3 regions of the Enterococcus sp. LJL51 genome follow, and region 1 is predicted to be linked to each of the others. Evidence: predicted binding sites of a transcription regulator. Region 1 holds the regulator's gene; each other region holds the start of a gene.
What was found. The regulator LexA, encoded in region 1, represses DNA repair genes until DNA is damaged. The targets are predictions, from matches to a motif close to CNAACANNTGTTNG.
Positions count from the first base shown of each region.

Region 1 (11,054 bases):
TTGGAGACCCCAAAAGCAACAATAGCAACCGGCTAGCTCAAGTTTCTGAACAACAGGCGAATGTCAAAGCATACAGAGTATCTGATGTTACAGAGATTCAGCCTGAATGGCTTAAAAAGGTCAATAAGGTGGCTGTGACAGCTGGCGCTTCTACACCCACACCGATTGTTCGTGAAGTTCTTGATTACCTAACCCATTTTGATTTTGACGACGTTACTACTCATCGAAGAGAGAGTACAGTGACCGAAGCCGCCATCCTCCCTCGTCCGCGAAGGAAAGATATTACTAAAAACAGAGAGCGGCGCTTAGAAGAATTACGAAGCGGCAGCCGCTAAGCAAAAAGACAGAAAGTCCTTTGAACGCTTCATGAAATTTAGCGTTTAGTCTAAGTTTCATGAACAGTTACTTGGCTTTCTGTCTTTTTTTTCTTTTGTTAACGAACTTCAAGAACCTGTCCTACAGTAATCATATCACTTGATAAGCCATTTAAAGCCATCAACTGATCCACCGTTAACCCATAGCTCTCTGCAATTCCCCACAGGGTATCGCCGGAATTTACTGTATAATTGGAAATGCCTGATTCTGCGTAAATCACTGCCTGATTTTCAGCAGCAGTTGAATAATAGCTATAACCCGCCGTTCCTGTATCAAACCTTGTTAAAGCATATGCTTCAATCAGCCAATTTAACTTTTGCGCATAATCAGGATCTGTTGCATAAGTACCGGTCAATGCAGCAGTTGCATCCATATAGCTGCTTGTATTACTTTTCCATACACCTGCATAGTGATAATCCCCATAGCCTGAAACAGCCGACAAAATCACATTGGCATGATCCTGAAAGGATTCATAATAAGAAGAATAAACTCTAAAAGGTTCAGCGGCGATTAACCATTCATCATTAAGGTATTCTGAAGTGGTCATATAAACAGTTTGTCCCATGTAGCTTCCCTTCACACCAAAAAGATTGTAATTTGGTGCTGCTGCCAATTGAGAATTGCCATAGCTGCTTTCGAGCAATGCTTGAGCAATCATTACTGAAGCGTACAAATCATTGGCACTAGCCACAGATGAAGCAGAATAACCGATTGATTCAATGAAGCTTTCTGGAGAAACGGAAGATATTTGTTCATATTCAGTTGCTTCAACTTCTTCAGAACCAGCAAATACTCCGCCAATTAATGGAACAGATAATAAAGCAACTCCCATGCCGGAAGTAAAGCGGTGACGGTTCTTTTTCTTTTGAATCGTTCTTTTCACATGCCTGCTGCTTCGTGTTTCACATTTTTCCATTCACTTTTTTCCTCCTCAAACTGATAACGTAGTATTAGTTTAAAATGATTTGAAAAAAGAAACAACGATATAGAATCAGAAAAGAATAATTTAAAGGAATAGAAATTTTTTTGTAATATTTTTGTTTTCATATAAATAAATTCATTTTTTTATTTGAGTATTATATAGACGATGTTTTTACGAGTTTAAAATAAGCAAATAAAAATAATAACTAATGTTACTATTTCAATAAGATTACAAGTAAAACAAAGTCGAAAATCTCTACTTAAAACCAGTTGGCAGATATTTGGAGATTCAAATAAAAAAACCTGAAACAAAATCAGAGATTTTCTGCATTTTGTTCCAGGTTCTTGTGTTCTATTCTGTTTTTACGCTTACCATGACCATAGGGCTAAAATTAGTCATTCGTCTATTAGTTAATTTTAGAATTATAATGCTGTGTATTTTTCAACAACATTTTCAACAGTAAAGCCGAATTCTTTCAGTACAATGTCGCCTGGTGCTGACGCACCGAAATGGTCAATAGCGATTATCGCTCCATTACCAACATAACGCTCCCAGCCAAATGGCGAAGCAGCTTCGATAGCGACACGCTTTGTCACTTCTTTTGGTAAAACAGCTTCTTTGTATTCAGCTGATTGTTGTTCAAACAAATCAAAGCTTGGCATGGAGACAACAGAAACATCTTTTCCTTGTTCAGCTAAAGCTTTTTGTGCTTCAACAGCTAAATTCACTTCAGAGCCTGTAGCGATGAGAATACCTTCCGGCTTCGCTCCTTTTTGAGGAGAAATAACATAGGCACCCTTAGCAACTGTTTCAACTGCATTTTCCTTTGTTCCTTCAATCACCGGCAAATTTTGACGGCTCAATACAAGGATTGTTGGTTTGTCGGTTGTTGTCATCGCAATTTTCCAGGCCGCAACTGTTTCATTGCCGTCTGCTGGACGAATTACTTGGACACCTGGCATACAACGAACACTTGCCAGCTGTTCAATTGGTTCATGTGTTGGACCATCTTCCCCAACGGCAACTGAATCATGAGTTAGAACATAAGTTACTGGTGTGTGTTGAATTGCAGCAAGTCTGATAGCTGGACGCAGATAATCGGTAAATACAAAGAATGTACCACCGTAGACTTTTGTTCCGCCATGAAGCTGAATGCCGTTCATCGCAGCTGCCATCGCAAATTCACGAACACCAAACCAAATATTACGACCTTCGTATTGTCCAGGTTCAAAGTCTTTTTCTCCTGCAACCATCGTATTATTCGATGCTGAAAGATCGGCTGATCCACCCCAGAAGCTTGGTACAGCTTTAGAAATCGCATGAATTGTCTCTTTACTTGTCACTCGGCTTGCAGCACTGCTGCCTACTTCGTATATTGGTAACTCTTTATCCCAATTTTCAGGCAGCTTCCCAGAAAACGCTTCTTCATATTGTTTAGCAAGCTCCGGATGAGCATTACGATAGTTTTTAAACATTTCGTTCCATTTTGCTTCTGCCTTTTCTCCTTCAGCAATCATTGCTTCTTTAAAGCGTTCCGCAACTTCCTCTGGAACAGAAAAATCAGGAGCCTCCCAGCCATAGACAACTTTCGCTGCATCAATTCCTTCTTGACCAAGTGGAGCGCCGTGAACAGCCGATGTGCCTTCTTTAGGAGAGCCGTAGCCGATAACTGTCTTCACTTCAATCAATGTTGGTTTATCGGTTTCTGCCTTCGCTTCCTCAATTGCTTTCGAAATTGCTTCCAGATCATTACCGTCTTTTACTAGAATATGCTGCCAGTTATAAGCTTCAAAACGAGCGCCTACATTCTCAGTAAATGCTTTTGAAGTAGGGCCGTCTAGAGAGATATCATTCGAATCATACAACACAATTAACTTGCCCAGTTTCATATGACCAGCCATCGATGCAGCTTCTTGAGAAACGCCTTCCATCAAATCGCCGTCCCCGCATAATGCATAGGTGAAATGGTCTACAACCGGGAAACTGTCTCGGTTATAAACTGCTGACAAATGTGCTTCCGACATTGCCATCCCAACAGCCATAGCAATTCCTTGTCCAAGAGGACCAGTTGTCGCTTCCACGCCGTCTGTATGTCCGACCTCCGGATGTCCAGGTGTCTTGCTGTCCCATTGGCGGAACTGCTTCAAATCATCAATCGTAACCTGATAGCCAGATAAATGAAGCAAGCTGTATAACAATGCAGAGCCATGACCAGCTGATAACACAAATCTGTCGCGGTCAGACCAGTTTGTTGAGGTCTTTGGATTTACTTTTAGATGCTTCGTCCATAATGCGTACGCCATTGGCGCAGCTCCCATTGGTAGACCCGGATGTCCGGAATTCGCCTTTTGGATTGATTCGATGCTAAGCATACGCACCGTATTAACACCAAGTTGATCAGTTTTGTCGAACAAAAAAATCATCTCCTATTTAGGTTTTTTTTACCTTTATTAAATCCATTGTACCTTAAGTTATTTATGAAAGCAATTACTTTTGGTAAAAAGAACTATAATTAATCGCGATTATGCAGTCCTTTTTCCTTTTGAATTTGTTTCAGTTTTTCAGGAGTCACGTCGTTTCCTTTCGGATCAACAACTTTCATTCCCTCTATATGATGGCGCATTCCTTTACGAAAGGTCTGCAGGTATTCTTCTCTAAGCTGCTTTTGCTCCTTTATTTCCGCAGAGGTTAGTTCCCTCTCTTTCTTCTTACGGGCCAGCTCATTGATTCGAGCTAGTTTTTCTTTTGACAGCATGCTACGTTCCTCCTTTATCAATCATTCTTATCTTATAAGAAGCCGGCAAAAAAAACAACTATCTTTCTCTCTAAAAAAGACGAACGCTTGTTTGATTTAAAAAGACAAGTATGTTAGACTGTAACTATAAATTGGAAAGAAGGTGTGGATATTGGCTAAACGTACCGAAACAAGACAAGTCGAAGTATTAAAATATATATATGAACAAGTTGAACTCAAAGGATATCCTCCAACCGTTCGCGAGATTGGAAAAGCGGTGGATCTTTCCTCTACCTCCACTGTTCACGGTCATCTGGCAAGATTGGAAAAGAAAGGTCTAATTCTCAGAGACCCTACAAAACCGCGGGCTATTGAATTAACTGCAGAAGGTCTGGAAAAAATCGGCGTACAACCGACAACAATCCCAATGCTCGGTGTAGTTACTGCCGGCGAACCTATCCTCGCAGTTGAAGAAGCGTCAGATTTCTTCCCATTGCCGCCTGATTTAAAAACAGAACAGAATGCATTATTCATGCTGACTATTAGAGGAGAAAGTATGATTAACGCAGGAATTCTTGACGGTGATCAAGTAATCGTCCGTAAGCAGCAGGCTGCTACAAACGGGGATATTGTAATTGCCATGACTGATGAGGATGAAGCCACCTGTAAACGATTCTTTAAGGAATCTGATCATATCCGGCTACAACCTGAAAATGATCTGCTTGAGCCTATCCGTCTAAACAATGTTACCATTCTTGGTAAGGTTGTCGGCTTGTATAGAAATCATATGTAAAGTCGTTCATAAAAAAGAGCGTGGGAAAATTTTCCTACGCTCTTTTTTTATTCTTGTGTTGGTGGAATAGCTGTCAGCACTTTTTAAAGATTTGGATACCTTGAACCCTTTATCTTAAACGTTCATTAGCCAGTTTTTGACTGTTTGATTGAACATAGCAGGTTGTTCGATTTGAAGATTATGCCCTGCAGTATCTAAAATAACAAATATTGAGCGGGTAAAACCATCAATCAAACGATAAGCATCCTGATAGCCTACACAGTCATCCTGTCTGCCAGTTAAGAAAACACTTGGCTTATCAAAATGAATCTCCTCAAAGCGCTCTTCAAACGACAGTGCGTAGCCTGTTTGCTGGTAGCTTTCTACAAACTCCTCATTTGCCCTTGCTAAACCTGGATAGATTTCATTTTTGTATCTCTGCCAGGTTTCATCAGTAGCGACAACAGCCATCTCCATAAAATCAGAAAATAGTGTTTGTTCACCATTATCGAGTAGTATTTGTTTTTTTATTAGAACCTCACGCGGCGGCAGCTTTCGTTTCGAGCGCTCAGCGATTGTACATGGACAAAGAAAAAAAACGCCGTCAATCCTGTCAGCTGCTAAAAAGGTTAAGCCAAGAGATAAGTAGCCTCCATAAGACTGACTCACAAGAAGATAGGATTGTTCACCAAGAACTTTTTTAGTGAAGCTCTGAATTATTTCAATCATTTTATCTGCGTTGCTGACTAGTCCGTTCCCATTTGATTTTCCTAGACCAGGAAGATCAATGTAAATTCTTTGATAACCCTGCATCTCTGCAAATATTGGTTCCAGGCAGCCAACCATGACCTCATGATCCTCTGGAAATCCATGAAGGCATAAAACCGGCTTGCCTTCTCCAAAAATTTCATAGTGAATCAGGCAGCCTTTAATCATGATTTCCATTTTTATACTCACCTTTCACATCTATGAAGATTTACGCTGATAGGTTTCAAACTCATGAGCATAGACATTTCCTTCATCCAGCTCGCCTTCACTCGTATTAATCATCGTCCATTCATCCCAGTCAACAGAAGGAAAATAAGTATCTCCTTCAAATGCTCCATGAATAACTGTTCGGTAAAGAATATCACAATACGGAAGAAAATCCTGATAAATTTTGGCGCCGCCTGCAATAAAGGTAATTCCTGAGAATTCTTCAGCATAGCTTAGAACCTCTTGAATATTGTTCATGATCATCACATTTGCTGCCTGATAAGAAGTATCTCTTGTCAATACGATTGTTTTACGGTTAGGAAGAGCTTTTCCACCCATCCCCTCAAAGGTGGTTCTTCCCATTACAATTGTATTGTTTTCAGTCATTTTCTTGAAGAACTTTAAGTCGTTTGGCAAATGCCAAGGCAACACATTCTCCTTTCCAATAATCCCCTGCTCATCCTGAGCCCAGATAGCTGCTAACATATTTTTAACTCCTTTCAGACCTATACCGCAATTGGTGCTTTGATAGCCGGATGCGGGTCATACCCTTCCAGTTTAATATCTTCCATTTCAAAGTCAAAAACCGATTGTTTTTCTGTATTTAAAATCAGTTGAGGAGCTGAACGGACTTCCCTAGTCAGCTGTTCCTCCATCTGCTCAAAATGATTTACATACAAATGAGCGTCCCCTAATGTATGAACAAACTCCCCTACTTCCAAGCCTGTTTCATGGGCAATCAAATGTGTTAAAAGTGCGTAGCTGGCAATATTAAACGGTACGCCTAAGAACACATCTGCACTACGCTGATACAGCTGACAGCTCAATTTTCCGTCATTTACGTAAAACTGGAACATTGTATGACAAGGTGGAAGCGCCATAGAAGGAACATCTTCAGGATTCCACGCAGAGACAAGCAAGCGGCGGGAATCAGGATTTGTTTTTATCATACGAATAACATCTTGAAGCTGATCAATAAATTCGCCATTCTTTGTTTCCCAATGCCGCCATTGAGCGCCGTAAATATTACCCAATTCTCCATGCTTTGCTGCAAAATCAGAATCATTTAAAATGTTTTCACAGAATAAAGCATGCTGTTTTTCATACTCTTGTTTGAACCCTTCATCAGTTAAGACACGATGACCAAAACCGGTCATATCTGGTCCAGTATAGTCTGAACTATTAATATAGCGTTCAAATGCCCATTCATCCCAGATATGATTGTTATGCTGTAGAAGATATCGGATATTCGTATCCCCTTTAATAAACCAAAGCAGCTCACTTTTAATCAAACCAAATGGAACTCGTTTTGTTGTCAATAAAGGAAAACCTTTTGATAAATCAAAACGCATTTGATGGCCAAAAAGACTTTTTGTTCCTGTTCCAGTACGGTCGCCTTTCAAATGTCCTTCATCTAGTATTTTTCTACCTAAGTCAAGATACGCATTTTCCATATGATCTCCTCCTGCTATTCGTCAGCAAACTGGCTTAAATAATCCCAGCGCTCGATTTTTTCTTCCAGCTGTTCTTCGATTTGGTCCATTTCTTTCTGCAGCTCCTGAAGACGGGCAAAATCATTTCCCTGATGGTTCATGTCTTCTGAAACCTGTTCTTGTCTTTTTTCAAGGACAGCAATTTCGTCTTCAATTGTTTCCCATTCCTTTTGTTCCATATAAGTCAGCTTTGATTTTTCTTTTTTAACTTTTACTTCCACCGCTGAATTCTTCACTTTTTTTGTATCCTGCTGTTCTTCTGCTGTCTGTTGCGCTAAATAAGCGCTCATTGTACCGTAGTAGGATGAAATCTCAGCATTTCCTTTAAAAAGCAGAAGCTTATCCATCGTTTTATCAAGAAAATAGCGATCATGTGAAACAGCGATTACTGTTCCGCTGAACTGATGGATATAGTCTTCCAGTACAGTCAGCGTATCGATATCCAAGTCATTCGTTGGCTCATCCAGTAAAAGCACATTTGGTTGACTAATTAATAGCTTCAGAAGATACAATCTTCGTTTTTCACCGCCGGAAAGCTTTCCAACCATCGTTCCATGCATAAAGCGGGGAAATAAGAAACGTTCCAGCAGCTCTGCCACGCCAACTGTTTCGCCGTCCACTGTTTTAGCTTCCTCTGCAGCCTCCTGCAGGTAGGCAATCATCCGTTTCTCAGGATCTATTTCTTCGTTCTCCTGTGTATAATAAGCCAGACGAACTGTTTCACCGATTTCGTACAGACCGCTTTCAAGAGGAACTCTTCCTGCGAGAATATTTAGCAATGTCGATTTCCCGGCACCATTTTTACCAGTTATCCCTATTCTATCTTTTGCTTGTATTAGCAATGAAAAATCATTGAGAAGCTGTTTTTCTTCAATTTTGTAATAACCATGCTGAATCTCCAACACTTTTTTCCCTAAGCGCTGGGAAGATAGATTGAGATCAACGGTCTCTTTTGCATTCACCTGATGAAGATTTTCTTTTAAGTCATGAAAACGTTCCTGACGAGCCTGCTGCTTCGTTCCTCGTGCCTGCACGCCAGCACGCATCCATTCCAGCTCCTGTTTGAACAGCTGCTTTCTTTTATTTTCCTGTTCAAGCTCTACCCGTTCTCGCTCAGCCTTCGCAGCAATATACGCTTCGTAATTTCCTTTATACTCATAAAGCTTCCCAAAAGAAAGTTCAAAAATTCGATTAGTCACCCGATCAAGAAAATAACGGTCATGGGTAACCATAAGCAGTGCTCCTGAATAGCTTTTCAGGTATTTTTCCAACCAGCTGATTGCTTCATAATCCAAATGGTTCGTTGGTTCATCCAGCAGCAGCAGGTCTGGTGCTTCAATCAGAGTCTGTGCCAGACTAACCCGTTTCTTCTGTCCCCCGGAAAGCTCGCCGACTTTTTTATTTAGTGTATCAATACCTAGCTTCTGCAGGATAATCTTGGCACTGGTATCTGCGGACCAGGCATCTTCTTTATTCATTTTTTCTTCCGCCCGCGTATATTGCTTTTGAACAGCCTCATTCATTCCATCCTGATCTAAAGCGATTAACGCCTGTTCATACTCTTTTACAGCCTGAATAATCGGTGTATTTCCTTGAAAGACAGCATCAATTACACTTAACTCATCGTCCAGCTCATGGGTTTGAGAGAGATAACCAATGCGGTAATCCTTTGCCTGTTTTACAGGAGAGATATCGCCATCTGCAGCATCCAGCCCTGCCAGAATATTTAGTAAACTTGTTTTACCTGTACCGTTAATACCAATCAGACCAATCCGATCTTTCTCATGTATCATAAAAGACAGGTTATCAAATAAAGTCTTCTCCCCAAATGTTTTGGTTAACTGCTCAACTCTTAGTTCTTTCACAAGCTCACTTCCTTTTCATCTTGACTATTGTAACAAAAAAAGCAAAAAAAAAGAAGCTGGTTTTCTTTTTCATAGATAAACGAGCTATTGAATTATTTTTTTACCAAAGTATGAACAATAAAAAAGTAAATTTCTATTGTATTCCCTGAGATAATTCTTTGTCGCAACAGTACACTATTCTGAAAACCAATGCGACTCTTCATTTGTCTTACAGTATCATTATTTTTTCAAATATTGGCAAAAATAAAGAGTGGAACATATAGAATCCCACTCTCTTGTCTAATCTTCAATTATAATATCGATATCCAAGTCCTTTGCCACCCGATCTGATAAAAAAGCCAGCATCGTTTCCAGAGGCATTTTGAAAATGAGCAGCGGACCTCGCCGGCCATTTCTAAAATAGTTCATTCGGATTTCCTGATTCTTAACAGAAAGAACAACTTTTTCCAGCTCAGAATAATACACACCACGATTGTCAAAGGAATTATTAATAATTTTTCCATCTGCTAATCCCCGACAGTCCAGCATGAAACTAAAAAGCAGACAAGATGTCATAATATCCTGCAGTTTGTCATTCAATGTTTGCGGTGCTGTCAGTCCAAAAAATAAGAAGACTGCTCCAAGACAAAGCCCGATAGCACTTGGTATTATCGAACGTTTAGCAAAAACAACAATACTTCTGCGAACCATAATTAAATAGATATATAACACAATGACAAACAACGTTAATACGATAGTGAACAAATCAATAATCAGAAAGACCTCCTTATTTTTGTAACAGCCCTCAAAGGCTATTCTTTAGATGCACTTTTTTGCTGATCAATTTCTGTCAGCTGCTGGTTTATTTTTTTTATCTTATCTTTACATACCAGTATATCCCGAATCATCTGATCGCGTTTATCCCCTTTAGGCAAACGATTGACCACTTGATAATAAGCAGCAAGTAGTTGGACATTCTTCATTTTTTCTTTCTGCAATCTATCTTCTTTTAATTTCATCGACATGTCTCCTTCAATGAACAATTCCCCTAAAATTCAATATACTGTACTAGTTTAACATACATCAGTCAGTCTGTTGAAATATTTCTTTTTATGGAAGATAACGGTTTGTTCTGAGTGAAATAAAACCAGGGAAAGCCTGCAACTGCTTGCCCCGGTCAATAATGTTAAATAAATGCTCAATTATTATTGTGCAGAAAGTGCAATCCCAATCGCTTTTTCACCAAGGTGGGTGCCAATAACCGGACCAAAATGTCCGATTTCAATCTCAGCCTCCGGATATTGTTCCTGCAGTTTTTTCTTCTCTTCCTCTGCAACTGCAAGATTATTGGCATGAATAACATAAAGCTTTACAGGATATTGTATTTCCTGATTTCTCTCACCGATAATTTGCTCCGCGCGTGTAAATGCCCGTTTAGTTGAACGGATTTTTTCAAATAAGACGATTTTCCCATCTTCAAACGTAAGAATCGGCTTGATTTTCAATAAACCGGCAATCAGTGCCGCACCATTCGTTAAACGTCCGCCCCGCACAAGATTATTCAGGTCTTCCACAATTAGATAGGCATACGTATTGTCTCTAATAATATCCATCTTTGCGAGAATAGCTTCAATGTTTTCGCCATTGTCTGAAGCAGCCAGCGCTGCCTCTACCATATGCCCCATTGGCATACTGGTAATTTTCGAATCATAGGGGTGTAAATCAATTCCTTCGATTGTTCCTTTCAAGGAGAACAGCGTGCCGACAAAGCCTGAAATTCCTGCTGACAAATGGATACTCAAAATTGTATCATATCCTTTTGCTGCAATAGATTCATAGAGCTCGATGACTTCTCCTAAAGCAGGCTGAGAAGTTGTTGGAAATTCTGAACTGCTGTTTAGCAATGCATAATACTCATCCGCCTCAATATCAATTCCTT
Region 1 covers NZ_JBTXLW010000016.1:15,889-26,942, forward strand. Annotated here, with positions in the region: gene ACYSNQ_RS13725 (4-hydroxy-3-methylbut-2-enyl diphosphate reductase) at 1-335, shown strand, start outside; gene ACYSNQ_RS13730 (glucosaminidase domain-containing protein) at 434-1,291, opposite strand; gene tkt (transketolase) at 1,720-3,711, opposite strand; gene ACYSNQ_RS13740 (DUF896 family protein) at 3,810-4,052, opposite strand; gene lexA (transcriptional repressor LexA) at 4,204-4,824, shown strand; gene ACYSNQ_RS13750 (alpha/beta fold hydrolase) at 4,939-5,748, opposite strand; gene ACYSNQ_RS13755 (dihydrofolate reductase) at 5,770-6,264, opposite strand; gene ACYSNQ_RS13760 (thymidylate synthase) at 6,285-7,232, opposite strand; gene ACYSNQ_RS13765 (ABC-F family ATP-binding cassette domain-containing protein) at 7,247-9,136, opposite strand; gene ACYSNQ_RS13770 (hypothetical protein) at 9,416-9,880, opposite strand; gene ACYSNQ_RS13775 (hypothetical protein) at 9,928-10,134, opposite strand; gene ACYSNQ_RS13780 (DegV family protein) at 10,321-11,054, opposite strand, start outside.

Region 2 (11,054 bases), on a different contig from region 1:
GATAGTCAACCTGTTTCCCAGATTGAGGAGAGTAAAAAAGCAAAATAGTAACTGCCAAGGGGATACTAACCTCATAAGGAGATAAATTAAAAACTGCAGACAAAATCAAAAGACCAGTTAGAGAAAGTAATAGTATATGTTTTTGATTAAGCGACTTAAGCTTGACAGTTTTCTCAGTAAGTTTCTTTTTCTCAATAAATAGAAAAGAAAGACAAAGAAAGCCTAAAGAAGCAACCAGCAGGATAAAAGACCATTGAAAAAAATCACTAGCAGATAAGGAAAAATGAGACATCAGATATAAATTTTGGGGATTCCCAAATGGAAAGAAGCTGCTGCCCAGATTAGCTGCAATAATCAGTAAGACTGCTCCAGTAAGCGGATCTTTTAAAACCTTTAGCTTTTTAGTAATTTTTAAGTAAATCGGCATTAGAGTAAGGATAGCTACATCGTTTGTTAAAAGCATTGAGCTGAAGAACGAGAGCAATGTGATGCTAATGATTAAGCTGCGCGTGTCTTTGGAAAAGTGAATAATTTTTTCAGCTAAAAAATTTAAAACTCCAAGATTTTCAATATTCTTGATTAGCAGCATTAACGCAAATAAGCAGCTAAGCATTTTATAATCAATAGTTTCCTTTCCTGGTAGACCAAAGCCTAAGCTAAGTAAAGCGGCTAGGAAAGAAATCGTAAATAAAAGGTCTGTTTTGAAAAACTGAATAATTTTTGTCATTAAGAGATACTCGCCTCGAATCAAAATAGGATAATTTATAGAGTAAAAAAACAGCAGCTGCTTTGACTTCTTTTATGATGCTGAGTTTCACAAAAGAGCTGTAAAATACTTTAGCAGTTTATAGATTTAAGACCCGCTTAAATTAAATGTACGGCAGGAAAAAAGAAATTTCAAGTGAGACACTGTAACAGTTCAGAGAAAACTTAGAGGAAACAAACCAATAGAAATGAACTAAGAGAATATTCGGTGGCTGAAAGTAGTCGGAAGCTGGAATAAAAATCAGAAGCGATTGGGAACTGAGGAATGTCTTGATTTTTTCAAATAAAAGAACTTGAAACAAAACCAGATATTTCCTGCTTTTTGTTCCAAGCTCCACGATTTTAATTAGCTTTTAATCCTGCCAACACTAGTTGATGTTGAAAACTTTTTATCAAATATTCAATACCTTATTCAGGAAGTCCTGAGTCCGTTCATGCTGAGGAGACTCAAAGATTTGCTGTGGCGTACCATCTTCAAGGAAGTTCCCGCCGTCGATGAACATTACGCGGTTTGCCACCTCTTTGGCAAAGCCCATCTCATGTGTAACAATCACCATTGTCATACCTTGTTTTGCCAGCTTTTTCATAACATTCAATACATCCCCAACCATTTCAGGGTCAAGTGCTGAGGTAGGCTCATCGAAAAGCATAATGTCAGGATTCATTGCAAGCGCACGGGCAATAGCCACACGCTGCTTTTGACCACCAGACAAAGATTTCGGATAGCTATCTTTTTTATCTGCCAGTCCAACTGTATCCAGCAGCTTAACAGCTTTTTCTTTTGCCTCGCTTGGAGACATACGGCCTAAATCAACTGGTGCAAGTGTAATGTTTTCCAAAACAGAGAGATGAGGAAAAAGGTTAAAATGTTGGAACACCATCCCGATGTGCTGACGCACCTTATTGATATCTGTATTTTTATCAGTCAGATTCGCACCATCAATAATGATATCCCCGCTGGTTGCCTCTTCCAACTGGTTCAGACAACGTAGAAAGGTACTTTTTCCAGAACCAGAAGGACCAATAACACAAACAACATCACCTTCATTAATTGATACGTTAATGTCTTTTAAAACGGTGTTATCACCATATTTTTTTACTAATTTTTCGACTAGAATTTTTTCTGTCATTTAGTTCACCTTCTTTTCAAGTACTTTAGCCAGCTTAGTTAATGAAGTGATTAGAATCAAATACATTACTGCAACAATCAGATACACCATTGTACTTTGCAGGTTACGGGCAACGATGATTTTACCAGTCTGCAGCAGTTCAATCAGACCAATTGCAGAAAGAATAGTTGTATCTTTCAAAGAAATAACAAACTGATTAATGAAAGAAGGAATCATGATGCGGATAGCCTGCGGCAAAACGATTTTTCTCATTGTTTTATTGTAAGAAAGCCCTAAGCTTCGGGAGGCTTCCATTTGACCAACCGGAACGGCATTAATACCGCCGCGGACAATTTCGGAGATGTAGGCACTAGCATTTAACGTTAATGTAATAATCCCTGCAATAAACACGGGGATGTTGAAGCCTAGAACCCCTGGTAAACCAAAGTAGATGAAGAAAGCAACTACCATCAACGGAATCCCTCGAATAAGATCGACATAAATGGTTGCGACTATGCGCAGGGCCTTAACCGGAGATACACTGAACAGACCAAAGATAACACCAATAATTAGAGCGAGAACAAAAGAAATCAATGTTAGCTGAATGGTCATCCAGAGACCGCTTAACAGTCGTTTCCAGTTGTTTTTAATCATTCCGGCAAATGTAGACTCATCAGCAGTTTCTTTTTTACTGCCGTCTTGAATGTACTTGCTGAGAATCTCGTCGTATTCACCAGTTCGTTTCAGCTCTGCGAGCCCTTCGTTGAACATCTCAACTAATTCCGGATTGTTGCCTTTTTTCACTGCAAAACCATAAGAGCCGCCTTCTTCCCGGGGAATCGGTGTAGCTAAAGGCTGTCCCTGAGCAATACCGTAGCCGATAACAGGGTAATCGTCCATCATGGCATCGATTTCTGAAATTTCTAATGCACTATACAACGCATCAGTAGTATCAAGATACGTGATGGAATACCCATAGTTTTCTTTGTTCGCTTCAAGGAAATCAGCGCTTTCCGTTCCAATTTTCGCTCCTACTGTCTTCCCTTTTAAATCCTCATAAGAAGTAATGGAATCGTTATTTTCTTTAACAGCAATTTGGATGCCGCTGTCAAAGTAAGGTGTTGAGAAATCGAAAGCTTTTTCTCGTTCCTGTGTAATAGTCATTCCAGCAATCATTCCATCTGCCTGACCAGATTCTACGGCTTGAACAGCTGAACTGAAACCAATAAATTTAAATTCAATGTTGAAGCCTTGCAGCTCAGCAACGCGTTTCATTAAATCAACGTCGATTCCTTCGTATTCACCATCAGAATTTTGAAACTCAAATGGTGCAAAGGTTGAATCGCTAGCAATTGAATAAACCTCTTTCTTTGGCTCAATCTGCTGCATTTCTTTTCCGTCGTCTTTGGCACCGGAAGAGATATAAGTAGAAACTATTTTGTCATAGGTTCCATCTTCCTTTAGCTTTTTTAAACCTGCGTTGAACTGTTTAATCAGTTCTGGATTTTGTCCTTTTTTCACTGCAAAACCATAGGAGCTGCCTGTCTCTTTTTCTCCGACTAGCTGCAGCTTCTGTCCGTTAGTGATCGCGTATCCTAAAACTGGATAATCATCAAAGATAGCATCTGCTTCACCATTTTGGAGAGCTTGATAAAGACCTGTTGCATCATCGAAGTTCTTAATTGTATAATCATATTTCTTTTGATTTTCTTCGAGGAAAGCAGCACTCTCTGTTCCAACTTTAGCAGCAACTGTTTTCCCTTTTAAATCCTTATACGAACTGATTGTATCATTTCCTTGCTTAACAGCCATCTGCAGACCACTGTCAAAATAAGGCTCCGAAAAATCAAATGATTTTTTTCGTTCGTCGGTAATACTCATTCCAGCTATCATTCCGTCAATCTGGTTTGACTGAACTGCTTGAATCGCTGAATCAAATCCTAAAGGTTTCAAATTAACTTTAAATCCCTGATCTTCTGCAATCGCATTAAGTAAGTCAATATCGATACCGATGTATTCATCATTTGAATCCTGAAACTCAAACGGCGCAAAAGTCAAATCTGTTCCGATATCGTATGTTTTTTCTTCAGCCGAGGCCGGCTTACCAACAGTGAAAACAAGCAGGCTGGCAATTACAGCAACTAAAGAAAATAAAAAATACTTCTTCTTCATAAAAGTCCTCCTAATATAATTACATATTCAGTAATTATATAGCAAAATTAAGGTCAAAAACAATTAATTTGACATAGAAAAATAAAAAAATATTTAGAAAGTAACATTTCGTGTGAGAAATCATGACATGTAAAAGAGTTTTTTCTATTAAAAAACGATAAAAGAATCTGATCTATTCAAGTGGCGAAAATATGTTCGGTATGTTAAAATAATTCAGGGAGTAAGAAATTACTCTTTTCCTTTTTTCTAGTGAGAAAAAACTGTATGAAGGGAGTAAGTCAGATGATTGAAAGAACAACAACAAACCAGTTTGAACTGGTCTCTAAGTATCAGCCAGATGGTGATCAGCCGGAGGCGATTGAACGATTAGTAGAAGGAATTGAAGGCGGAGAAAAGGCCCAAATTTTACTAGGCGCCACAGGTACTGGTAAAACTTTTACAATCTCAAACGTGATTAAAGAAGTGAACAAACCAACACTGGTGATTGCTCATAATAAAACCTTGGCAGGACAGCTTTACGGGGAGTTTAAAGAGTTTTTCCCAAACAATGCTGTTGAATATTTTGTCAGCTACTATGATTTTTATCAGCCGGAGGCTTACGTTCCTTCAAGTGATACATATATTGAAAAAGATGCCAGCATCAATGATGAAATTGACAAGCTGCGTCACTCGGCTACCAGTGCACTACTAGAACGAAATGATGTTATTGTGATAGCGTCGGTTTCCTGTATTTTTGGTTTGGGAAATCCTGATGAGTATAGTGATCAAGTTGTTTCGCTGCGGGTTGGTATGGAGATAGACCGTGGAACCTTACTTAGAAATCTAATTGATATCCAGTTTGAACGAAATGATATAGACTTTCAGCGGGGACGCTTTAGAGTACGAGGGGATGTTGTCGAGATATTCCCAGCCTCCAAAGATGATCATGCCTTACGGGTGGAGTTTTTTGGAGATGAAATTGAGCGCATTAGAGAAGTAGATGCTTTAACTGGAGAGGTACTTGGCGATACAGAACATGTAGCGATATTTCCAGCAACCCACTTTGTGACCAATGATGATCATATGGAGCATGCGATTGCTCAAATTCAGGCTGAGCTGGATGGCCGGCTTAAGGTTCTGCGTTCTGAAAATAAACTGCTGGAGGCGCAGCGGTTGGAACAACGGACGAATTATGATATCGAGATGATGAGAGAGATGGGCTATACATCTGGAATTGAGAATTATTCCAGACATATGGATGGACGAAAAGAAGGCGAGCCGCCTTATACATTAATCGACTTTTTTCCAGACGATTTTCTGCTGGTTATTGATGAGTCTCACGTAACCATGCCTCAGGTTAGAGGGATGTATAATGGGGACCGTGCCAGAAAGCAGATGCTGGTGGACTATGGTTTTCGTTTGCCGAGCGCGCTGGACAACCGTCCATTAAAACTGGAAGAATTTGAGAAGCATGTCCATCAGGTAGTCTATGTTTCTGCTACACCGGGACCGTATGAACATGAACAAACAGAGACTGTGATTCAACAAATTATTCGTCCAACGGGTCTGTTGGATCCATTGATTGAAGTTCGTCCGATTATGGGACAAATTGATGATTTAGTTGGCGAAATTAATGAGCGGGTGGCAAATAATCAGCGGGTCTTTGTCACGACTTTGACGAAAAAAATGTCGGAGGATTTGACTGACTACTTCAAAGAGCTGGGATTAAAGGTTAAATACCTGCACAGTGATATCAAGACGCTGGAACGTACGGAAATAATTCGTGATCTTCGTTTAGGTGAGTTTGATGTTCTAATTGGGATTAATCTTCTAAGAGAAGGCTTAGACGTGCCGGAGGTATCTCTAATTGCCATCTTGGATGCGGATAAGGAAGGATTTCTGCGAAGTGAACGTTCGCTGGTTCAGACAATTGGACGGGCAGCCCGGAACTCTGAGGGAAAAGTTATCATGTATGCAGATAAAATTACGGATTCCATGCAGAAGGCGATGGATGAAACTGCCCGCCGCCGTTCAATACAAGAGAAGTACAATGAAGAACACGGAATTGTTCCTAAAACAATTATCAAGGAAATTCGTGACTTGATTTCTATTTCTAAAATCGCTGAAGATGAAGAAACTTATTCAATAAGCACATCTTATGACAAGCTGACTAAGCAGGAAAAAGACGATTTGTTGATGAAACTTGAGAAAGAAATGAAAGATGCTGCGAAAGCATTGGATTTTGAAGCAGCTGCAACATTACGGGATACGATTCTGGAGCTGAAGGCTTCAGATTAGGAGGTAGAATATGGCTAACGATAAAATTGTGATTCATGGAGCACGCGCTCATAACTTAAAGAATGTTGATGTGACGATTCCCCGCGATAAGCTGGTTGTAGTGACCGGCTTGTCTGGTTCCGGGAAAAGCTCGCTGGCTTTTGATACATTATATGCAGAAGGGCAAAGACGTTATGTGGAGAGCCTTTCGGCCTACGCTCGTCAATTTTTAGGTCAGATGGATAAACCAGATGTGGATAGTATTGACGGGTTAAGTCCAGCCATCTCCATTGATCAGAAAACAACCAGTAAGAACCCTCGATCAACAGTAGGAACGGTCACGGAAATAAATGATTACCTTCGTCTGCTTTTTGCACGCATTGGTCATCCAATTTGTCCGAACGACAATATCGAAATCACCAGTCAGTCTGTTGAACAGATGGCGGATAAAATTCTGGAATTTCCGGAACGTACAAAACTGCAGATTATGGCTCCAGTCATCGTTAAGAAAAAAGGACAGCATAAAAAAGTATTTGATTCTATTCAAAAAGAAGGATATGTCCGTGTTCGTGTAGATGGAGAAATCTATGATTTGAGTGAAGTACCGGAGCTGGAGAAGAATAAGAAGCATGATATTGCGATTGTAGTAGATCGAATTATTCTTAAAGAAGGCATCCGTTCCCGTTTGTTTGATTCAATTGAAGCTTCTCTTCGCTTAGCAGAGGGATACGTATTAGTAGACATTAATGGTGAAGAAGAACTATTGTTCAGTGAACACTATGCTTGTCCTTACTGCGGCTTTACCGTTGGCGAGCTGGAGCCGAGACTCTTCTCATTTAATGCACCATTTGGCGCTTGCCCAGACTGTGACGGCTTAGGTATGCGCTTGGAAGTAGACAAAGATTTAATCATTCCAGAACCTTCAAAAACATTGAAGGAAGGGGCCATCGCCCCTTGGAATCCAATTAGCTCACAATATTATCCTCAAATGCTTGAGCAGGCAGCAGCTGGTTTTGGCATTGATGCGGATACACCATTTAATGAACTGCCAAAGGAACATCAGGATATCATTTTAAATGGTTCAAACGGTGAAATTTTCCATTTCCATTATGAAAATGAGTTTGGCGGCGTGCGTGATGTGGATCTTGCCTTCGAAGGGATTTTAAAGAACATTAAACGTCGCTATCATGAAACCAACAGCGAATTTACCAGAGAACAAATGCGTTCATACATGACAGAGCTGCCTTGTCAAACCTGTAAAGGCTACCGTTTGAATCCACAAGCTTTAGCTGTGAAAATAAATGGTACCAGCATTGGTGAAGTAAGCGAGTTAACCATTCAAAACAGTGTACCTTTCTTTGAAAAACTGAGCTTAACAGAACAAGAGCAGATGATTGCCAAGCCGATATTGAAAGAAGTAAAAGACCGGTTGACCTTTTTGGAAAATGTGGGATTAAATTACTTAACCTTGAGCCGTGCTTCCGGTACGTTGTCAGGTGGAGAGGCACAGCGGATTCGCCTAGCTACCCAGATTGGATCAAATTTATCCGGCGTATTATATATTCTGGATGAACCCTCTATCGGTCTTCATCAGCGGGATAACGATCGTTTGATTGCTTCTTTAAAGAAAATGCGGGATCTTGGCAATACCCTGATTGTCGTGGAGCATGACGAAGATACTATGCGGGAAGCTGACTACTTGATTGATGTAGGGCCAAGAGCCGGAGAACAAGGCGGACAGATTGTGGCTGCTGGAACACCAGAAGAAGTAGCCGCAAACCCTGATTCACTGACAGGACAATATCTGTCGGGCAAGCTTGTGATTCCTGTGCCGGAAAAACGGCGGAAGGGCACCGGCAAGTCCATTAAAGTCACTGGAGCAGCAGAAAACAATCTCAAAAATGTCAATGTGGAGTTTCCTTTAGGGGAGTTTGTTGCAGTTACCGGTGTATCTGGATCAGGGAAAAGTACGTTGGTCAATCAGATATTGAAAAAGGCTCTTGCTCAAAAGTTAAACCGCAACTCAAATAAACCTGGTAAGCATAAAAGTGTAACTGGGTATAAACAGATTGAAAAAGTAATTGATATCGATCAAAGTCCAATTGGCCGAACACCTCGAAGTAATCCTGCTACATACACTAGTGTATTCGATGATATTCGGGATTTATTCGCTAAAACAAATGAGGCGAAAGTTCGCGGATATAAGAAAGGCCGTTTTAGTTTCAATGTGAAGGGCGGGCGCTGTGAAGCCTGCCGTGGTGATGGGATTATTAAGATTGAAATGCATTTTCTGCCGGATGTTTATGTTCCCTGTGAGGTTTGTCATGGGAAACGCTATAACTCTGAAACGCTGGATGTTCATTACAAAGGAAAAAATATTGCAGATATCTTAGAAATGACTGTTGAAGATGCTGTAGAATTTTTCCAGCCTATTCCTAAAATTCACCGCAAGCTGCAGACAATTTTGGACGTTGGTTTAGGGTATGTAACATTAGGACAGCCAGCTACCACATTGTCAGGTGGTGAAGCACAACGTATGAAGCTTGCCAGTGAGCTGCATAAGATTTCGAATGGCAAGAATTTCTATATCTTGGATGAACCTACGACCGGACTTCATACGGATGATATCGCCCGTTTACTGGATGTTTTGAACCGACTGGTTGATGCTGGAAATACTGTACTGGTTATTGAACATAATCTGGATATGATTAAATCAGCCGATCATGTTATTGACTTAGGTCCAGAGGGTGGCGACGGCGGCGGAACGATTGTCGGAATCGGTACACCGGAAGAAATTGCTGAAATTAAGGAAAGCTATACTGGTCAATATTTGAAGCGGGTTTTATAAATTGGTATACTCCATTTCTGTGAAAGTGTTTTCTTTTTTAAGAAATTCATAATTTTTAAGAATAGATTGAAAAATCTTGATTTATAATTTCTCATAGAGTAAAATCAAAGCAGATAGACAGATTATTGGTATGAATTGGTCTATATCTATCTCTCTATAAATAATCCGTTCAAAAAGAAAAGAAAAGCAGTTTGTCGTAAAAGACAAACTGCTTTTCTTTTTGCTGTTAAGGATTAGGTAGGAAAAAGTCAAAAAAAAGGAAAAAACATCAGAATATTGAATGAGCATAAAATTTTTTTCATGCTATTCTATAGATAGAAAAGATGTCACAAGAAAGAAGGATAGACAAATGGATAGAGGAAACATTAGAGTCGGTGGTACGTATCTATGCAGTGCTGATCACTTATCTTGGTCATTTATTGGAAAAGCTCTTTCCAAGGAAGATCATGCAGTACAAGTGGAGTTGCTCAAATGTCATCCGATTGACCGTATGGCTTTAGAATCTGATAACCCTGTTTTGGACATCAACTACTTGAGCATTATTGACACAATATGATAAGTGAATTGGCAAGGAGGCGCAAGCCTTCTTTTTTTGCGCTTAGAGCTAAGGCTTCCTTTGACACGCCCGGAATGTTATAATAAGTAAAATGTGTTGGAGGAGCGGTGAATTTTATGGTCGATAATTTACAATTAGTCATTATTACAGGAATGAGCGGTGCAGGAAAAACAGTAGCGGTGCAGTGCTTTGAAGATATGGGATATTTCTGTATTGATAATATGCCGCCAAGTTTGATTCCCAAATTTTGGGAGCTGATTAAAGAATCTGGCAAAGTATCGAAAATTGCTTTGGTCGTGGATCTGAGATCACGTGCCTTTTTTAGAGAAATACAGAATATGCTTGTTGAAATAGAAAATACCAATGTCATTGATACCACTGTCATGTTTTTAGATGCGACCGATGAAGAGCTTGTTTCCCGCTATAAGGAAACCAGAAGAACTCATCCTTTAGCTATGGACGGATTAGTCACTGAAGGGATTAGAAAAGAGCGGGCAATCTTGGAAGAAATTAAAGGAGATGCTCAACTAGTTATTGATACAACGGCACTTTCTCCAAGACAGCTTCGAGAACGAATCAGTAAGGAATTTAAATCTAGAGATACCCACGAGTTTCGCGTAGAAATGGTTTCCTTTGGATTCAAATATGGTCTGCCGATTGATGCAGATATTGTAATGGATGTACGCTTCCTGCCTAATCCCCATTACATTCCCGAACTGCGGCCGCTTACTGGACTGGACAGCGCTGTTTATGAGTATGTAATGAATTTTCCAGAAACAGAAGAATTCTATACAAAGTTTATTGATTTGGTAGAGTATGTGCTGCCAGGCTATAAAAAAGAAGGAAAATCTAATGTGACTATCGCTATTGGCTGCACAGGCGGACAGCACCGTTCTGTTGCGCTCACTGAACGGATGTCTCATGAACTGGAAAAAAATTATCATGTAAATGTAACCCATCGTGATAAGGACAAACGGAAAGAGACGGTGAATCGCTCATGAAAACCTATCGAATCCGTAAGCCTAAAATAGTCGTTGTCGGCGGTGGAACAGGACTACCGGTTATTTTGAAAAGTCTCCGTAATCAGGGGGCAGAAATTACAGCGGTGGTAACTGTTGCCGATGACGGAGGCAGCAGTGGAGAGATTAGAAAGTCAATGAATCTGACACCACCAGGGGATTTAAGAAATGTGCTGGTGGCACTTTCAGATATGCCCCAGCTGTATGAAGATATATTCCAATACCGCTTCAATAAAGATGATGAGTATTTTGCTAATCATGCCATAGGCAATCTGATTATAGCCGCTGTCTCTGAGATGAGAGGCAGTACCTATGAAGCGATTCAGCTT
Region 2 covers NZ_JBTXLW010000022.1:37,574-48,627, reverse strand. Annotated here, with positions in the region: gene ACYSNQ_RS16225 (SLC13 family permease) at 1-727, opposite strand, end outside; gene ACYSNQ_RS16220 (amino acid ABC transporter ATP-binding protein) at 1,158-1,895, opposite strand; gene ACYSNQ_RS16215 (amino acid ABC transporter substrate-binding protein/permease) at 1,896-4,046, opposite strand; gene uvrB (excinuclease ABC subunit UvrB) at 4,329-6,323, shown strand; gene uvrA (excinuclease ABC subunit UvrA) at 6,334-9,150, shown strand; gene ACYSNQ_RS16200 (hypothetical protein) at 9,500-9,706, shown strand; gene rapZ (RNase adapter RapZ) at 9,823-10,707, shown strand; gene ACYSNQ_RS16190 (gluconeogenesis factor YvcK family protein) at 10,704-11,054, shown strand, end outside.
Region 2: the regulator LexA is predicted to act here: its motif matches at 4,231-4,244, upstream of uvrB (excinuclease ABC subunit UvrB).

Region 3 (11,054 bases), on a different contig from region 1:
TCAGATTTTTGGAGAGGATGATCGTGTAGTTGTTGAGGATGTAACACAGTCCTCGTACAGAAAAATTGTTTTTTTGGAAATTAAATTTCCTAAGGCATCTGCTGAAGGAACAGGATTTTTAGTATCCGCTGACACTGTTTTAACTGCGGGGCATTGCTTATATGCACCTGACCTTGGCGGCTGGGCGCAATCAGTTAATGTATATCTGATTGAGGAAGGAACAGAGAACAACCTCTATGATATGGGAAACTACAAAAAAGTGACATCAACTACTTTTATGGTTCCCAGAGGGCGGCTGGAATACTACACACCAAATTATGATATGGGAGCGATTAAGCTGTCAGAGCCAGCCGGAGAGAAAAATGGCTGGTTTGGTTTGACTCAGGAATTACCTGCCCCATATACATTAAGCGGATATCATTCAGATGGAAAAGGTAAAATGCTGACCCAAACGGTAGGTACCCTTGTGAAAGAATCCAAAGATACAATTGACTATATTTTAGATTCAAAACCAGTTTCTAGCGGTGGACCAATTTATAATCCAAATAATCAACAAGCAATGGCGATTAATGTGCAGGAATATACAACTAAAAATACTGGTGCTCGATTTAACACGTATCATTCAAACGGTATAATGAGCTACGCCTTTGCTCATTATAGTGCCTTTGGGACGCCAGTTTCGGTGGAAGAAATCAGCATAACTCCAGAAGTGCTGCAAGTAGGTGTTGGTGAAACCGAGAAAATGGCAGTTTCTATTACACCAACAAATGCAACGAATAAGTATGTTAAGCTAAGTAGCTCAGAACCAAGTGTAGCTAGTGTGAGTGATAACTCGTTAAATGTTGGACAGAATGAATCGAGAAATATACTTGTCTCAGGCCATCAACCGGGAACAACAGTTATTACTGCTGAATCGGAAGATGGACAACGAATCGGTCAAGCAACAGTGACTGTTGTTCCGGCTATTCCAGTTGAACAAATTAGCTTTGTCCCTGAAAAAATTCAGGTTTATGCAGGAGAACCAACTCCGCTGACTCCAGTTGTAACTCCGGAAAACGCTACTGATAAAGTATTTATTTGGTCAGTTTCAGACAGTTCTTACGGCACGATAGACCAGAATGGGGTGTATACTGGACACCGATTAGGAAGAAATATAATTACCGTTAAAGTAGGGCAAGGTGTAAATCAGAAGAGTGCGGTTTGTGAGGTTAATACAGTTGACCCAGCTGTAACAGGAGTGAAAATTACTCCTGAGAAAAAAGAATTATTTGAAGGAGAAAGTCAGCAGTTGACAGCAGTTGTAATCCCTGATTTTGCCAAAAATAAAACGGTAGCTTGGAGCAGCTCTAATCCTAAAATCGTCGAAGTCAGTGCGGATGGAACCGTAAAGGGAATCAAAGCTGGGACAGCAACTATTACAGCGACAACAGAAGATGGCGGGAAACAAGCGACCAGTACGATAACAGTGAATAAAGTAATTCCAGTAAAAAGTGTGAAACTTGAAATCTCAAATAAAACAATGATTGTTGGAACGGAACAGCGTGCATTTTCAACTGTATCACCTAGCAATGCTTCCAATCCTGAAATAACCTATACAAGTTCAGATTCAGCTGTCGCTGAAATTGATAAGTATGGGAGGATAACAGCGAAAAAATCAGGAAAAACGACAATTACTGTGCTTACAATGGATGGAAATAAAAAGGCAGCGGCTGTCATTACCGTAAAAGAAGAACGTCCAGTGACAGGTATTAAGCTGACTATAGCAAATAAGACGATGATTGTTGGGACAGAACAACAGCTTATCCCCACACTCACACCAGTAAATGCCTCGAATCAGCGAGTGAGCTGGATGAGCTCAAATTCAGAAGTTGCTACAATCTCAGAAACTGGTCTTGTACAAGCTAAAAATTCAGGAAAAACAACTATTACTGTTTTGACAGAAGATGGAGCGAAAAAAATATCGAGTGTAATTACTGTTCAAGAGGAAATACCAGTAAAAAGCGTGAAATTGAGCATTCCCTCAAAAACGATTATGGTTGGTGAACAGCAGCAAATCACATCTGTATTTACACCGCAAAATGCTTCTAATAAAAAAGGAACTTGGACAAGCTCTAATTCAGCAGTCGCCACTGTTTCTGAAAATGGAGAAGTAGCAGGAATCAAAGCTGGAAGAGCTACGATTACCTTTATTTCAAAAGATGGCGGAAAGAAAGTAACTGTTGCTTTAACTATTAAATAATGTAATTAGAAGAGCAAAACTACCTCTTACGGGTGGTTTTGCTTTTTGTACAGCAAATAAGATCTGTAAGTTCATTTTAAGCGTTTTTTATTTGACAGAGCTGTACTTCAACATTACAAAAGATAAGTAAGAAGCGGTGCAAAGAGTTCAGGAGAGCATGAAAGTTGAAGATATCTATCAAGCTTAAGGTCTAATTTAGAGACTAATTTTGATTTAGAAAACAATTATATGAATAAGATAATAGGCTTTACAAATGGACATCACACTATAGTCAAAATTAAGGAGTAAGCGTTAAGTGAAAATCGTATTAAAGGTTAGTTCAGTATTATTAATATTAAACGCAGCATTGATAGTAATACCCTGTGCATTAACTGTAGTACTAACAGGTGATTTTTTAGCATGGGGTTGGGTATTACCAATATTTGGTATAATGATATCTCCAGTAATATGTATTTTATTTTTTGTTTCATTGTATCTTTATAGTAGAAGCAAACGAATTGTGAAAAGGAAGAATGAGAGCTTCGGACTCGATTAATTAAATCTATTACGAAATAAATAGAAAAGAACCAGTTATAGGATAAGTGAATCTTCTTATAACTGGTTCTTCAATGTGATTCATACTACGTGTGTCTCATTCATTTTTTTATTAATAAATGTCAGCTGCAGCGAGAAAGTAACCAGCTAAACTACTAAAAAAACGAATAAGAGAAAGGATTTTGGAAATCAGATTCCTCCTTATTTCGAAGAGATGGCTTTCAAAATACTACTTATTTGGTTTTAGAGGATGGAGACATATGGATGCCACATTCTCTTTTTTGATTTTGCTATTAGATTAGAATAGTTTGAAATATAAATAAACTTAAGCTGTTTTTCTTCTAAACTTCACTCCATTTTTTAAAGGGAATAATCTCCACATGATGAATAGCCTCATAAGGAATACTTGTTGTATCTATATATAATCCCAGTTCATCAAAGCCGCTGATTATTCCAGTGATATCTTCAAAATAATTATTTTCTGTATCCCGCATGTCCAGTTGAACCGCAATAGTTTGCTGATATTTGTAAGCAGCAGCCAGAATTTCCTGAATTTCAGTTTCAGTCATAGTCGGCTTTCTTTTGATTATGTGCTGTTCTTTCTGCTGCTCTTTTGCAAGCTCAGCTGTATGTTCTGAAAGATACATTCCCTGCCATTTCAGCATTCCCCGATCTTTGTATTCTTGAAAATAAAAGGCGTTTAAATCAGTATTTTTTGGCATCGTATTCACTCCTTAAACCATCCATCCCACCAGCATGACCGCCAATCAGTGAAGCCCGACTAACAGCGGTTCCTCCTGACAGCAGTGAGTTTGCATGCAGAATAGCGGTAAATCCATATTTTTTTCGGATAGCATCAATCAAATTATCTAATTTGTGGTCATTGACCGGAGCTTGGGGATTATGGAACAGATCCAGTTGAATTGCATTAGTGTAAGTTAACTTTGAGAAAGAAACACCAATACGGCGTACTTCAATTCCAGTCCAATGCTCCCTGAAAATTTCTAAAATATATTCCTTCAAAAGCTTGGAACGGTTGGTTGCGGGAATTTTCATCTGATGGTGAAAGCCTTTGTTTCCTTGTTTTCTGTACCAGCTGGAGTAGCCTATGTAAAGCGCCACACATTGAGTCTGAGCGTCCTGCTGCCGCAGTCTTGCTGCAACCTGATCGGTCAGTTCCTGTAAAACCGTTTCTATTTCACGTTGAAAGCGGTAGTCTCTAGGCAGAATCTGATTATTATTAAGAGATTTTTCTTCAGGGATATAAGAATCGGCTAATCTAGTCCGGTCAATCCCCCAAGCATGAGCATAAAGCTGAAGTCCAATGACACCAAATTCATCCTTTAAGGCATACTCGTTTGTATGAGCCAGCTCATAAACTGAGTGGACATTCAGCTTTTCTAAGCGTTTTGCGGTTCGGCTGTTAATCCCCCACATTTCTGTCAGCGATTTGATTTTCCAAAGCGTTTCAGGGACTTGCTCATAGCGCCATTCAGCGATATAGGAATCATTATGTTTTGCCGCAACATCCATCGCCACTTTGGCCAGCAGCGGATTATCGCCGACACCAATAGTAACGGCTAAGCCAGTTTCTTTTTTTATGTGGGCCATAATTGTTTCAGCCAGTTCATAGGCGTTTTTTCCAAACAGCTTTTTACTGGCTGTAATATCAAGAAAGGATTCGTCGATGGAGTAGGCGTGAATGTCTTCAGTTGCGACATATTGTTTGTATATGTTGTTAATCTTCATATTTTCATCGATATAAAACTGCATTCTAGGAGGCACAATTCGTAGCTCTGGATGATCAGGTAAATCCCATTTTCGCATAACATTTGAGAGCCCCAGCTTTTCCTTTGCCATTGGTGAGGCAGAGAGAATCAAACCGCCGGCATTTTCAGCATTACTCATCACCACCAGCATCGCTTTTAATGGGTCTAAGCCCAGCTGAACGCATTCAACAGAAGCATAGAAGGACTTTACATCAATACATAAAATATCCCTGCGGGGCTCTTTACTATAGTCAAACCTCATGGTAATCCATCCTCTCCGTAAATAGTTCATCTCCATTATACGAACGTACGTTCCTTTTGTCTAGCATAAGATAATTAGCAGAAAGTGTGGATAGATTTTTTTAAAGTGACCGTAAGTCTGTTTATTATTAAATGATATAATGAAAAGAATATAGGATTACTTTTGTTAGTTTTAATAGAGCAGTTAAATTTTTTGTTTTGGAGGGAACAATGGCGACATATAGAACGATGCGTGGAGTATATGATTATAATTCAATTTTTATTAATTCAGATGCTGAGCCAGAAGAAGTCTTATCAATAATCGCACATGAAGTTGTACATGAATATCTGACGATATTCACAAATTTGGGACAGTTGTGCTGGTTGTTTAATAATCTAGCTTATAATTCTCGAAAGTACTTGGATATATATGATTACATCTTTTCAAGAGTAAATAAAAATGAAGAACAGCTTTGTCTTATTTTTGAAATATCTGTACAATTGGCAAGAAGCAAATTTAAGGACAACTGCAAAATGCTGGATTCATTTGATGAAGCGATGCACAACACATTTAAAAAGAATTACACATTTTATAAGGAATTTCTTCAATCTTTAAATGAAGAGAATTATATTGAAGTTATCGTGTTTTTAAGAACTATTGTATTTTCTTCCATGACAACTAAACTACCTGATATCACATTGAAACATGTGGAGGGGAAAAAACAGATAATTCAGTATTTCGAAGGAAATGATATTAACCCAAAAAGAAAATTGAAGAAGATAATAAAATTTTGTAATGATAACATGATGAATTACGGTATTATAGGTTTGACTAAGGCTATAGAGGAAAAATTTAATACTGATAATGCTTTACCCAATAGAATATTTAGTGTAAATCTTAAATCAGATACAATAAAAATTGATTATCAAGCTAGAAATAATCCGGTTACCCGAGAGTTTAAACTGAACCGAGATGAAGGGAAGCTGCGGGAGGATATAGGTTGGTCGATCGCTATTGGGAGATTATTGCTGGCATTGTCAGAGGAACAAAAATTGTTTGAGTCAGAGGATGTATGGAATCGAATGCTGACATTTTCTGATGAAATAGTAAGTAGTTTTAAAGAGGTGAAAAAGAAAGACGAATTAATAGATTTCTATAAAGAAAGCAAACAGTTATCTTTTGTTATTCCTTACAACACAGCAATTATGGAGATAGACAATAGTAGCTATGCAAAATATGTTAATGTACTGGGAATAAAATTTGATTTAAATGGAAAAAGAATTAAAGATATGTCTAAATACTTATTCCAAAAATTATCTTTAGAGGAGTATCAGTTGATTTCTGGAAATAATAACACTGAGTTTATGGCGAACCATACGAATTTGCTTTTCAGACTTACTCCGTTTAATAACAATTTCCTATATATTAAGAAGTTGGTCAACATTATGAAAAGTGAGGAGTCCCAATGGATAAATATATTTATATACAACAATGAAGTTCAAATAGAGTCATTTCTAAAATCTGTAAAAAGACACTTTTCAGATATTACTTATCGATATACGTATGAACAAGTTTCTGTTCTTGAAATAACTTCTTTAAAAGTTATGTTCTTTTTAAATACAAAAAAAATCGATGTCAAAAAGACTGATAATCCTGAACCTCCAAAAAAAGAAATAAATGTTCTTGTATCAATTTTTGAAGAAATTATCCAAAGCAGACATGTTCTATTCAAGTATTTAGATGGTAAAAAGCTTACTTTAGACTAAGGGGCTTTAAGTGTATCTAATAGTAAAAGATAGGATAAAAACTAAATAGTTAAAAATGGAGCTGTGTGTCAAGTATACAGAGAGCAACAGTGGAGCTGTTGACTAGAATGAGTAACTCATTTCATTGATAAACACTCCATTCGTTGAATCAGTCTTTTAGAGAACTTTTTCAAGCTACTTTCCAAAGGAGAACTATGCTATTATCTCTTAGAAAGCGAGTGTGAAAAGGTGATAAATAAATACGAAGAGTTATTGGAGCAGTTGAAAACTGGTGAAATCAGTGAATTAAAAATAGGAAATGCTGAATTTTTTCTTTTCCGGGAAGCCTGGCTGAATAGAGAAGATCGAATGAATTTCGTTGGGGAAGCTCATCATGGCGGTGCTGCTACTTACTGCTATAACACAGAAACTGTAGAGCTGGAACAAGCAGAGTGAATATACAAATATTAAAGAAAAGCCGTAAAAGAGTAGCAATAGTCACTCTTTTACGGCTTTTTCACTGTTGATATTTCTAAAAAGCAGTTCAATTAAGCAATACTTTTCAATGGCTTTGAGACGAATTCACGAATAAAAGAGTTGGGATTTCTGACAATGAATTTTTCAATCACAAGCTGCTGCCGGCTATTGTAATGACCAAATACTGAAAGCTCAAAGTGGTTATTTTCAAGAAATAACATCAGATTAGCTAAATCTCTTTTGGCCACTAAACAATTAATATCTTCTCCTTTAGTATGTAGGGTAAAGCGGACAAGCATATTTGGAAAAGCTGAAATTAGCCGAATCTTGTCTGCTGTTCCTACGTAGCTTCTTTCATTCATGACAGTCTCCTCGCTTTCTATAAATAGAAGTATTTATCTATAATCATTATACGAACGTTTGTTCTGTTTGTCTAGAATAAGATAATTTTCAGAAAGTAAAAAGTAGGTGATTGATATAGTTTAAAGTAGCAATAATAAACAGATAATTGAAATCGTGGCGGAAAGAATTATTAATGGTCTCTTTAGCTGATTAGACTTACATAAAATTAAAACTTACGGTATAATTAATAATGATAATCATTATCATTTGAGGAGAGGAGTGCAAAAAGATGTTTGTTCAAACCGTTGCATTTATCATAAAAAAAGAAGGTAAAGAAACCTTCGAGAATAAAACAAAGAAAGATGTTGCCTCAATGCAGGCATGGGAGAACTGTCTCTCCAGTGAGTGCTGGTATGCGGAAACAAAGGATACCTGTGAGTTCACATTAGTTTCAAAATGGCAGGATAAGAAGGATTTTCAAGCCTGGTTAAAGCGGCCTGAACATTTGGAAAAGCATCGGGCTGCTCATAAGAATAAAGAGAGCAGACCAGAGATTGTTTTAGATAAAATCAGAAAAAGCTACACGGTGTTTGCCTAATCCAGCAAAAGAGTTTCTCTATAGAAATATAATGCAGGAAAAAATCATGCTAAAACGAATAGACGCCTCAAAAGCTGTTTTTAGCAACAGTTTTTGAGACGTCTATTTTTAGTATGAGCAAAATTAGTTTTTACCTGTAAAGAAAGAAACGACAATAACAACAATTGCTGCACCCAGTATGGAAGGTACTAATGCCATTCCTGCTAAACTAGGACCCCAGTCTCCAAATAAGGCTTGACCAACTGAAGAACCAATCAAGCCGGCGATAATATTAAAAATACATCCGCTGGGTCTATCCTTGCTTGTTACTGATCCGGCAATCGAACCGATAATTGCTCCAACGATTAATGTCCATAACCAACTCATAATATCCCTCCTAACAATTAATTCTATTACATGATAACATAATATAATAGAAATCTAATCCGACGGAGGACTGATTTCAGTTCAATCGTTTTAGAAAAAATATAGCGGAGTGAAAAATATGCTGACAAAACAAGAAGAAAAAATTAGTAAGACAATTTCATATGCCTTGAGACACAAGCCGGAAGAGTTTGACCTGATTTTAGATGAAGAAGGTTATGTAGCAGTGAAGAGGTTTATTGAAAAGATGAATTGCAAGGAAAATCTTGGGTTGACAGAGGAGCTGTTACTGTCTCTTTTAGCAAGAAGTGACAAAAAGCGCTGGGAAATCAAGGATGAAAAAATAAGAGCAATTTACGGGCATAGCATTAAGAAGAAAATTGAAAAGACAGCAGCTGTTCCGCCGCAGTTTCTCTATCACGGAACAGCCCACCGTTTTACAGCCTCGATTTTGGAGCAAGGATTGATTCCAAAAGAACGTCAGTATGTCCATCTGTCTTCAGATATAGCAACAGCAGTTACAGTAGGCAAACGAAGAGACCGTTCTCCTGTATTATTCAAAGTGAATGCAGAAGCAGCTTTTCAAGGAGGCATCAGATTTTACCGCGAACCGGAAGATATTTGGCTGAGTGATAGGATTCCAGCTGACTATTTACAAATCATAACAGAACAGAAATAGATAGAAAAACGCAGCAATTGAACAGGATATGTAGTGACCACAATGAGTCTGGGACAGGTACTGCAGCATCCAGTGAACTACTGCGTTTTTCTTTTAATTGTCAATGGAGGTTTCCTGAGGCTGATTTGGTTGAACAGCTAATGAGCTGTTTGTCAGGATAATACTTACAATTCCTAGTGAAATCAGCAAGGCAGCCATCCCATATTTTCCGATTGCCGGAGAAATCATTAAGGAAAGGGAGGCTAGAATTTTACCAGCTTGGAAAATAATCCCATTAAAGGCTACATAGGCTCCCCGTTTGGAATTATCAATAATTTCAGCCAGAATTGTTTGCCGTGTTGGAACATAGAACAGCTCTCCCAAAGAAAAAACAATCGTAGCAATGAATAATACCAGCAGTTGATTGGAAAATGCCGTAACTGCATAACCAAAGCTGAATAGAATAAAGCCAGTATACATAATCGGCTTTTGTGAACGTCCGCTGACCCAACTGGCGACAGGAGCTGTGAACAGGACGATCATAATCGTGTTGACTGCTGTCAACAGACTAAGAATTTTTACGCCGTCTAAAGTGATGCTGCCTAGAGAACCAAAGTGCAGCACCATTTGTTGTAGTTCTTCTGCCAATCGAACAGAAACATAGTTATTGCGTTGAAATTCCACTGTCATAATAGCAATACCGGCTAATGTAAACAACAAGAAGCGACGGTCAATAACGACGGTTTGATAGTTTTTAAAGACAGCAGTTAAGCCGACATTTTTTTCTTGATGAGTGGTTTTAGTCATGGTCTCAGAAAGCATTTTAATGGTTAAGCCAGTTGTAAAAAGAGAAAGCAGAACTAGGGCGGCCAACAAGTAAAATAGATGTGTTTGGAAAAACCAGCCGCCAACCATGACGCCAATCAGCACCGATAAATTATTAGCCCAATAGCTGATAGAGTACATAAATGCCCGGTTTTCCGGTGTACTGACATCAATCAGCATAGCATCAGCAGCAGGATTAATCATTCCCTGAGCAACGCTGACTGTCAGCATCATTAAAAAGGTGAGCCAGACCGAATGAAGGAGAGCGGAGTTTGCCAGCAGCATACCTAGATAAGCAGCAGTTTTTAGCCATTCGCCAAGAACCATTAGCTGTTTTCGTCCGAAAATGTCTGTCAAATGACCGCCGTAAATCCCAGCAGCAAATTGAACGATGACATTAACCGTTACTAAAATGCCTGCAATGCCGCTATTTAGTTCCTTTGTCAGATAAACAGCCATGAACGGAAAAACCATCGAACCGACTACTTTGCTGAGAAATTGAATCATAATGCGCGCTCTAATATTAGGGTGTAGGGATTTTAACATGAAATTACTCCTTTCATTGAAATTATCAAATGGTTTGATATGATTATAAAAGAGGTTTGTAGTATTAAAAAGGGATTAATTTTTAAAAACGTGTCCCCTTTTAGAATGGGAGTTGACGAGATGGATTTCATTTATTATCAGCTGCGTGCATTTTTTTTGAAACGGGAGAAGCAAAATAAAGTGACCTTTAAACTAGTGGAACTGACAGATTTATGGCTGTGTACTGCGAAGCAATGCAAACGGCGGCTAAAGCAGTGTGAAGCGCTGGGAAAGCTGACTTATGTTCCGGGAAGAGGTAGAGGAAATGGCTCAGAGTTGATTTTTAGGGCGCCGTTTCAGCAGGAAGTACAGGAGATTGTGGAACAGGCACTTGAAACAAATTCATTGGATGATGTGATAGAGCTCTTGGGAATGGACATTCCCAAGGCATGGTTTGATGAGGTTTTTCAGGAAATACAAGGACTATTTGGCGTACAGCAGGGCTCAAATGATCAGGACATTCTGCGTTACATACTTAGAAGACCAATCACCTCACTTGATCCTTTGAAAGTTGCTGTTTCAAGAGAATCGTTTCTCATTCATCAGCTGGGAGATACACTTCTTCAATATGAAGACGGAGCCCACAGCTTGCAGCCGGGGCTGGCTCATCATTGGCGGGTTTCCAAGGATTATTGTCAATGGACATTTTTTCTCCGAAAGGGAGTCCGTTTCCATCAC
Region 3 covers NZ_JBTXLW010000011.1:25,661-36,714, forward strand. Annotated here, with positions in the region: gene ACYSNQ_RS11060 (Ig-like domain-containing protein) at 1-2,239, shown strand, start outside; gene ACYSNQ_RS11065 (YolD-like family protein) at 3,115-3,495, opposite strand; gene ACYSNQ_RS11070 (Y-family DNA polymerase) at 3,479-4,804, opposite strand; gene ACYSNQ_RS11075 (hypothetical protein) at 5,014-6,549, shown strand; gene ACYSNQ_RS11080 (hypothetical protein) at 6,778-6,984, shown strand; gene ACYSNQ_RS11085 (hypothetical protein) at 7,077-7,367, opposite strand; gene ACYSNQ_RS11090 (antibiotic biosynthesis monooxygenase family protein) at 7,637-7,945, shown strand; gene ACYSNQ_RS11095 (GlsB/YeaQ/YmgE family stress response membrane protein) at 8,069-8,311, opposite strand; gene ACYSNQ_RS11100 (RNA 2'-phosphotransferase) at 8,430-8,987, shown strand; gene ACYSNQ_RS11105 (MDR family MFS transporter) at 9,081-10,298, opposite strand; gene ACYSNQ_RS11110 (ABC transporter substrate-binding protein) at 10,458-11,054, shown strand, end outside.
Region 3: the regulator LexA is predicted to act here: its motif matches at 4,845-4,858, upstream of ACYSNQ_RS11070 (Y-family DNA polymerase).